Regions from separate parts of the Alteromonas sp. 38 genome, predicted to be linked through region 1. Evidence: riboswitches for the same ligand, from Rfam matches in the RefSeq annotation. Region 1 holds a riboswitch; the other holds the start of a gene.
The links. A riboswitch is a leader RNA that binds a small molecule or an ion and turns the genes downstream of it on or off. The one in region 1 is predicted to bind thiamine pyrophosphate.
Positions count from the first base shown of each region.

Region 2: it holds a riboswitch for thiamine pyrophosphate, as region 1 does, so the genes downstream of both, thiC (phosphomethylpyrimidine synthase ThiC) here and FLAVO9R_RS05525 (TonB-dependent receptor) in region 1, are expected to answer to the same signal.

Region 1 covers NZ_LR733300.1:1,290,340-1,294,994, forward strand. The annotation lists gene FLAVO9R_RS05515 (GNAT family N-acetyltransferase) at 1-2,124, opposite strand, end outside; gene FLAVO9R_RS05520 (acyl-CoA thioesterase) at 2,193-2,621, shown strand; TPP riboswitch at 2,734-2,843, shown strand; gene FLAVO9R_RS05525 (TonB-dependent receptor) at 2,898-4,655, shown strand, end outside.
Region 2 covers NZ_LR733300.1:86,364-91,018, forward strand. The annotation lists gene thiC (phosphomethylpyrimidine synthase ThiC) at 1-1,680, opposite strand, end outside; TPP riboswitch at 1,838-1,951, opposite strand; gene FLAVO9R_RS00390 (TonB-dependent receptor) at 2,316-4,631, opposite strand.

The DNA.
Region 1 (4,655 bases):
TTCTTCAGTTTCATTCTTAGACTTTTCAACAATGCTAATATATTTAGTAGATAAAGATAGTTCAGCGGCCAGCGCGTTTATCGCTAAACTAACTTGGTTTAATGGCCTTGTAGCATTCGCAAAGTGCTGTAGCTTTTTCATTAGCGTCTTTCTGACGATAGCCGGTAAGTCACTTAAAAGAACATTTTCGGTTTTTTGGCTATGGGTAAACAAACAAGACAGCACTTCTTGTTGCGGCCCATAGCGTTCAGATATGACTTTTACCACCAATGCACTAGTCTCTCCACTTGCTTTGTTGGGTTTTTCACCCATATCCACAAGTTTGAACCCGCATCGCTGCCAAAAGTGATTAAGCTTGTCAGAAGTGCCATAGGAGCTTGTTAGGGCATCGATGTCTCGCGAAAGAGCTTGCGACTCAATAAAGCCTACAAGGCCTGTACCTATACCTTGGCCTTGAAGATGAGGAGTTACTGCTATGCGGTTTATTCGCCAATATTGATAAGCTGCAGTCTCCGGATTTGCCGTGAGTAGTGTAAGCCTTTGCGCACCTAAATGTCCTTTGGGTCGTCGGGAACCATCTGCAATTCCCTCCTTAACATCAATTAAGTGCTCGCCACCCTCACAATTTATTATTGCAGCTGCTAATAATCTTGTGGCGTCCCAGTGGGTGAACAATATGATATCTGGGCTGTCACAAATCCGCATAAAGTCATCAGGTGTGGTTTGATAGTGTGCAATGGCTAACAGCTGCATAACACTGTGTAATTCCTGTTCCGATAATGCAGACATCACACCTATTCTATAATTTGTACTAAATGTTTCTGACGTAATTTTGAGGGTAGTATCAAATGTTTTAGATCCTTCAAATAAGCAAATGTTATGAATCAGACTCTCTAGTTTATCGTTCTCTGTCCAGCGCAGCGGCGTGCTTAATGAAAGGTGTAAAGCGCCTACAGACGTAAAAGCAGGCATCATACGTTGTATAAAACCTTGTCCACTTCCTTCATATCCCTGTAAGGTTGTACTGATCACCCAGTTATCATGAGCGCCAAGTAGCAACTTAAGAACAGGTAACGGAAAGGATGCAGCCTCATCAATAATAAGTAAGTTACATTCGTTATTGATCAGCACGGGATTATCGGGTGCAAGCCACTGTACGCATCCGTTCTCCTCAACAACGAATTTATTAGTAACACATGTTTCAGCAGTAATTGTTTGAGCGTCTTGACCATTAGTGCCATCAGCATCGTTGTTGGTAGGTTTCAATACTTCGTCTTCTACTCGTAGGTTTTGGGAAGTAGAACCTTTGCGAATATGTTCAAAAAGGGTGTTCGTGTTTTCACGAATGGCGCTCGTGATGAGCACTTTATCGCCCTTATCCAGCCTTGCTGCAACAAACATCCCTAGAAGCGCCGACTTACCTCTGCCCCTAGGCGCAGTGATGACTGCTTTACGGACCTTTTGCGACCACCTGTTTGTCAAGCTGTTAAATGCAACCTGTTGTTCCAATGAGTTAAACTGTGACCTACGGGGAGTCTCATCGAACTGCAGCGGTGTTGTTTTTAAGTCTTCTTTATCTATCGGATTGATAGAGGTCAATTGGGCTATCGGGTCTAGCGGGTTTAACGAATCAAAGGTATCACTTGCCACCAAATCAGGGATATGGCAGTTGTTACTATCCCATATAGCTACGTCTGCATTGTTTTTTATTATTGCTACAAGCCTATTTATATAAAGGCTTTGGGATGCTTTAAACCCGTGAGATAGATGAGTAGGACTGGCGTGTAAATGCCAAGAGGCTAACGCAGGACAGCACAAAATAAGACAGCCACCCCAACGAATGGTACCTGCAATGGCCATCAGGTTTCCCGGGCTAAACCCTTGATGTGAATGTACTACCCCGATATCACACTCATTACCTAACAAATGCTTACGTAGGGGGGAGTTCTCTGCGCCTATTTCTTTAACGATAAGTGAGGCGGGAATATCGCTTAAAAGAGACGTTAAACGCTGATTAACCCACTCATAATCGCCAGAAAGCAAAAGCAGACGGCGATACACTTTTTGTCGTGATTGCAAATAAATAGGGTTAAACAACCATTGAGTTAATTCCGGTGGCGCCATAGGTGTGTTTTTTCGGTATAATTAAGACTTTCTCTGCTTATAGTAACCACTTATCTAAAGGAATTCGAATGCGCTTTCTTTCTCGGCGTCTAGTGATGCCAAACGATCTAAATTATGCCAACTCTTTATTTGGCGGCCGCGCGCTTGAGTGGATTGATGAAGAGGCTGCCATTTGGGCAATTTGCCAATTAGAAACTAATTGTTTGGTGACCAAACATATTGGAGAAATTAGTTTTGAATCTCCTGCAATGCAAGGTGACATTGTTGAATTTGGTCTTGAGACTAAAGCGGTTGGTAGAACGTCGATTACCGTAAGCTGTTTAGTGCGTAACAAAGCCACCAAGAAAACCATTTGTTTTGCCGATGACATCGTCTTCGTAAAAGTTGACCCAGATTCCCGCCAACCTGCAGCGCATGGTAAAACCCTTGAAGCGTTGGTGTCACAAACTAACGAAGAAGTACGAAAGCTTAATCTAGAATTAAAAGAACAAAAATAAGCCATATAACAAAAATACGATGTTTACTGGTACGCTAAGTTAACCGTTTAATATCTTGACGGTTTTGGCGTAACTGGTAGACTCCTCGCTGTATTCGGTATTCTAACTGAATGCATATACCAAGGGGTGTCTGTACCGCGGACTGAGATTCACATCAACACTGTGAGAACCCTTACACCTGATCCGGATAATGCCGGCGTAGGGATGGTTGACCACATAGTCGTATCACCTGCCGTACACCCGGATCTTTTTTCTTAGAAAAGAATAAGAGATCCCATGCAAAAACCAATATTTTGTCTTTCTTTAATTGCTGCATCGCTTTGTGCTAATGCGCAAACCAATGAACAAGAAACACAACTTGAAGACGTTGAACGTATTGTCGTTAGCGGAGACTTTCGTGAAACCGTATTAGACCAACTAAGTGCCAGTGCGACCATTTTGGGCGCTCAGCGCTTAAGCAGTCGCCAGCCTACCCATATTGATAGTGTGCTAAACAGTGTGCCGAACGTGAATTTTGCCGCAGGCGCTTCTCGTGGGCGCTTTGTGCAAATACGCGGTATCGGTGAACGTAGTCAATTTGTAGAGCCTATTAACCCTTCTGTTAGTTTCATCGTTGACGAATTTGATTTCTCTGGTCTAGCGGCAGCGGCGCTTATTTTTGATACACAGCAGCTAGAAGTGTACCGAGGCCCTCAGGCCACCTTATTTGGTTCCGGCGCGTTAGCAGGCGCGGTAAAGCTTTCTAGTACGCCTGTAGGTTCAGAAGGCGCTGACTATGTTGAATTAAGAGCTGGTAACAAAGATAGTTATCGGGTGGAAGTGGCTACAGGTGATGACATCAACCAGGACTGGGGATATCGCGTTGCACTAATGCATAACCGTAGTGATGGTTTTGTAGAAAATACCGTGGTTAACAGTAACGGCAGCGAGCAAAAGCGTGATGATACCAATAATCTCGATGAAACCGCCGCGCGCATCAGTATTGCTGGAAATATTGACGAAAGAAGTACCTTGGCGCTGACATATCGTTGGTATGACATCGACAATGGGTATGATGCGTTTTCATTAGATAATAATAATCAGACCTTATCTGATGAGCCAGGTTTTGACACCCATCAAACTCATGCGGTAAGTGCGAAATCTACTACCTCGACTAATGGCGGTGATTTCATTCTCATCGCCACTCATGCATCACACAATATTGGTTATGGATATGACGAAGATTGGACTTATGAAGGTTTTCACCCTTTCGGGTATACCTCATTCGACGCTTATTTCCGTGATGTAGACACACAAACTGCAGAAGTACGCTTTGTATCATCAGACAGTGCCGCGTTATTTGATGGCGCGACCGCTTGGACGCTTGGCGCGTTTTACAAAACCAGCGAAGAAGATTTGTTACGTGAGTACACCTATGCATCAGGTGATTTTACCAGTGTGTATGAACCCACTACCAAAGCGGTATATTTTCAGACTGAATCTACGCTCACCACTAGCCTAACGCTAGTGGCAGGGTTACGTGTAGAAAACTATGGTTTTGACTACTCAGATAACAATGGCCTTGAAAGTAGTCATGATACTACGATGACAGGCGGGAAAGTGGCATTGCAGTATACCGCCGAGAACCACTTTTACTATGCCAGTATTTCTCGCGGCTACAAAGGGGCAGGGTACAACCCTGACGAACGCGTATCAGATGAGCAGCGATTCTTTGATGAAGAATACAACTGGAATTACGAGCTTGGTGTTAAGGGGCCTTTGTTAATGCCTGAACTTACCATGCGAGCCGCCCTTTTCTATATGGATAGGGACGATACGCAAGTGAGTAATTTTGATGTTCAAATTCGAGAAGACGGCACACCTGATTTTATCGACATTATAGATAATGCCGATATAGGCACTAATAAAGGTGCTGAACTAGAGTTAAGTTGGCTGGTAGATGAAAACTGGACCATGAACATGAGTGTAGGCTACCTAGATGCAACCTTTGAAGATTATACGCTGACCGATGGCACTGTGATTGAAAAACAGCGC
Region 2 (4,655 bases), 1.2 Mb from region 1:
AGCGCGGGCGGTATGGGGGTCTAATGCGAGGTTGAACTGGTCTTCCCAACGAAACTCAAAACGGGCTTTCGACATGGCGTTATCGCGAATTTGCGCACCAGGGTGGCCTTTGGCTAAGTCGGCCGCATGTGCCGCAATTTTGTAGGTAATTAGCCCCTGCTTAACATCTTCTTTGTTGGGTAAACCCAAATGTTCTTTAGGAGTAACGTAACAAAGCATGGCGCACCCGTACCAACCTATCATGGCGGCACCTATTCCAGATGTGAAGTGGTCGTAACCTGGCGCAATATCGGTAGTAAGGGGGCCTAATGTGTAAAAAGGCGCTTCATGGCAATGGGTTAACTGCTCTTCCATATTGGCTTTGATCATGTGCATTGGCACATGCCCTGGGCCCTCAATCATAACCTGAACATCGTATTCCCAGGCTATTTTAGTCAGCTCACCTAAGGTGCGAAGTTCAGAGAACTGGGCTTCATCATTTGCATCAGCCACACTGCCTGGGCGTAATCCATCACCTAAAGAAAGCGATACATCGTAGGCGGCGCAAATTTCACAAATATCGCGGAATCGTTCATACAAAAAGCTTTGCTTGTGATGGCTTAAGCACCACTTGGCCATAATCGAGCCACCGCGGGACACAATACCCGTTACCCGGTTTGCGGTAAGCGGTACGTATTCAAGCAATACGCCTGCGTGAATGGTGAAGTAATCTACCCCTTGTTCGGCTTGCTCAATAAGGGTGTCTTTAAATAGCTCCCACGTAAGGTCTTCGGCTACGCCGTTTACTTTCTCAAGCGCCTGATAAATGGGAACGGTGCCTAACGGAATAGGGCTGTTGCGAAGCAGCCATTCGCGGGTTTCGTGAATGTTGCGGCCGGTGGATAAATCCATAAGCGTATCGGCGCCCCAGCGTGTAGACCACACTAGCTTTTCTACTTCCTCTTCAATAGATGAGGTGACTGCTGAATTACCAATATTGGCGTTAATTTTGACTAAAAAATTGCGGCCAATGATCATAGGTTCTAGTTCAGGGTGGTTTATGTTCGCGGGAATAATCGCGCGACCAGCTGCCACTTCTTGGCGAACAAACTCAGGAGTAATGTTTGAAGGCAGGTTGGCCCCGAAGTGCTCGCCTTTGTGTTGATTGCTTAGCGGGCTGTCTTTTAGTGCGTCGCGGCCCATGTTTTCGCGAATGGCAATATATTCCATTTCGGGCGTTATTATACCTTGGCGAGCGTAATGCAGCTGGGTCACATTTTTGCCATCTAGAGCTTTGCGTGGTTTCAGCGTGCGCGTGAAACGAAAATCTTCAGTGACAATATCTTGCTCACGTTGCTTCGCGAAGTGCGACGATACCCCTTCAAGCTGGTACGTGTTTTCGCGGGCTTTAATCCAGCTTTCTCGTAGCGGCGCCAACCCTTTTTGCACGTTAATGGTAACGTCTGGGTCGCCGTAAGGACCGGAAGTATCGTAAACCCCAATGGGTGGGTTACTTTCAAATATAGGGTTTTCTTCGGTGCCGCCAATTAAGCTGTCGTGCTGGTGAATTAGTCGCATGGCAACGTTAATATCGTCGCGGCTGCCTTTTTCGTAGTGACGAGTAGAATTAGGGTAGGCCTCACCGGCCAATTGATTAATAAAGTCTTGCGCCTGTTGGCGCTGTTCGCGTCGAGTCGACATAGCATTTTCGCCTGTTAGTTTAGGTTATAAAATGCTTGTCAGGAGTGGAGGAGAGAATACAAAGTGCGCAGAAGCATGACCGGTATTGCAGGCAAAATCCCGAAGGATAAAGTCATGCCATACAACAAGGCTTAACTTTTACCATTTACAACTTACCACTTTGTACTTTCTTGTTCCCTTCGCAGGTATTAGCCTGATCAGGTTCAACGGATCCCGCTTTCGCGGTCTCAGCTCACTGGGTTAATTCAGTTGAGCACTCCGACAAGTAACTGTAATCAGTATAAAGCGAAAGAAAATAAAATTACAAGCCCTGAGGGGGCACGAAAGCGAACTCACCTTAGAAACACGGCGTGAACCCATCCATGGGGCCTCTCTACAGCATCCAAGCTGTAGAAGGTTTTTAAGGAGAACACGCTTTGCTTACTCAAGGGGAATTTCGGCGAGAGAAGTGAGGGAAGCACGGCGTGAACCCATCCCTGGGGCCTCTCTACAGCATCCATGCTGCGGGAGTGGCTAAGTGTGATTAAATTAAATTCATGTGAAGCAAAGATAAAAAAACCCCTAAACGGGGTTTTTACTTACAGGATGTTTGTTGAGCGGTGCTGTATCTTTAACCGCAGCTAGCCTTTTACTAATTAGAAATTACGTCTTACCGTTATGCCGTAAGTGCGTGGTTTTGCGTAAGAGATTTGCGAAGTACCGTAGAAGCCTGATACGTCGAAACCAATTAATTCGTGGTCTGAATCAGTAAGGTTATCTACGTAAGCGGCTACACTCCATAAATCTTCTTTGTCAGTCCAGGTAATGCGTGCATCGGCTTTAAAGTGACTTTCAATGGTATGCGCAGTAAAGTTACGGGCATTATGGAAAGACTCTGACTGGTACGAGCCACTAATAAGCGCTGCAACACTGCCGCTGTCTATATCCCATGTGTAGCGTACTAAACCTGATGATTGCCACTCAGGTGTGTAAGGGGGCGTGGTGTCTACAAATACGCCTGAAGCTACTTCTAAATCTTCTACCACAGCATCGGTGTAAGACACGCCGAACATGATGTCTAGTGCATCAATAGGGTTTAATAGTAGCTCAACTTCAGCACCAGTAAATTGCGCATCTTCGTTGAACACTACGCCAGCATTATTTACCCACGAAAACGACTGATAATCAGAGTAATCATAGTAGAAAATACTACTGTTTAACTGGGCTTTACCGTCCATAAGGGTTAGCTTTGCGCCCGCTTCATAGGCAAGAAGTACTTCGGCGTCGTAGGTGCTAAAACTACCGCCTAAAGGCGCATTGAAGTTACCTGCTTTTACGCCTCGGTTAATACCAGCATATAAAAGCGTATCTGCGTTTGGTTTATAATCTAACTGTAGCTTTGCAGACCACATGGTCTCATCATTATCCATGGCTACATCTACCAATGGATCAATGCCGTAATCTACTTCAATATCACGGTCGACCAAGTTGGCGTTTTGACGCAATTGGCCGTCCATCGACTTATTTTCACGCACTAAACGTAAACCCGATACCAGCACGAGTTCGTCGGTTAAATCGTAGTCAATTTGACCGAATACAGAGTAGGAGTCGGTATCAATGGTGGCTAACGTGTTTTGCTCTTCACCAGCTAAATAACCGCCCGTTGGGCTTGCGGCTAGGCCTTGCAGGTAGTCGGTTTCAATGCTTAAGTAATAAAAGCCCGCTACCCATTTGCTATTCATGGTATTGCCGCTTACGCGCAGCTCTTCACTGAACTGAGTAATGTCGCCATCTGATTGGAAAATCAGTTCTGGTGAGGCGGTTTGATCTGAATCTAGGCCGATAACACGGGTAAAGTTTTTCCAGTCGGTCACCGAGGTAAAGGTGAAGTCGTCAAAATCATATTCATAGGTTGCTGCTAGGCCGCGTGACTTAATTTTGTTTTGATCTTCAAAGGCGAAGTCTTTATTTACTTTTTCACCGCTACCATCAGGGTCGATATTACCGTTAAAATCGCCGCCTTGAACTGGGCGCAACGGATCGCCGTTAAAGTTTCCGTCTACACACGCGCCAGCTTGAATAGTGTCACAGCCTAGTGGATCGTCAGCGGCGTAAATAACATCAATAACATTACCAGCAGCGTCTTTAACTTCTGTGGTATTAACTACTTGATAAGGGCCTTCACTTTTGGTGGTATCTGCCCAATTTGCACTAACCAAAAGGTTAGAATTAGCGCTTAAGTCGAAGTTTAACTGTGCACGAAATGCTTTGGTATCGTCGTTATAACCGTCTTCGCCGCCGCCAATACTTCCGGCGCGGGTGTCGGGGGCCGCTTCATCTTCGTACACGTTCTCAAGGATGTTGCCCATATGGTTCGCCATCACAGAGATACGGCCCGATACTTTATCGCTTAATGCGCCAGATACCGCCCCTTCAAAGCGTTTTTGTTCGAAGCTAGCGAAAGTAAGTTCAGCGTAACCTTCCACTTCTTCAGTAGGTTTCGCTGTAATGGTATTTACCATGCCGCCAGTGGCGTTACGGCCAAAAAGGGTGCCCTGTGGGCCTTTTAATATTTCAACACGGGCTATATCGAATAAACCGAATGTTTGCGCTTGTGTACTGGCTAAGTACCCGCCGTCTACGTATACCGCCACAGGTGCTTCAGCAATGTCGGCGTAATCGTTTTGTACAACACCACGAATGTTAAAGATGGCACGTTGACCACCAATATCACCGGCTAGGGATACACCCGGCGTAAATGCAATAAGATCAGTGCTGCTTTCAAAACCTAGTGACTCCATCTGCTCGCCACTAAATGCCGTTACCGCAATACTTACGTCGTTTATGTATTGCTCACGCTTTTGCGAAGTAACCGTAATTTTTTCAAGTACCACCGAATCTGCTGCTGCAGTGTATGAAGATTGAAGTGCTAATCCTATTGCTAAAGCGCACAGCGTTTGTTTCGATTTCATGATGTGTTCCCTTCTTGTTGTTGT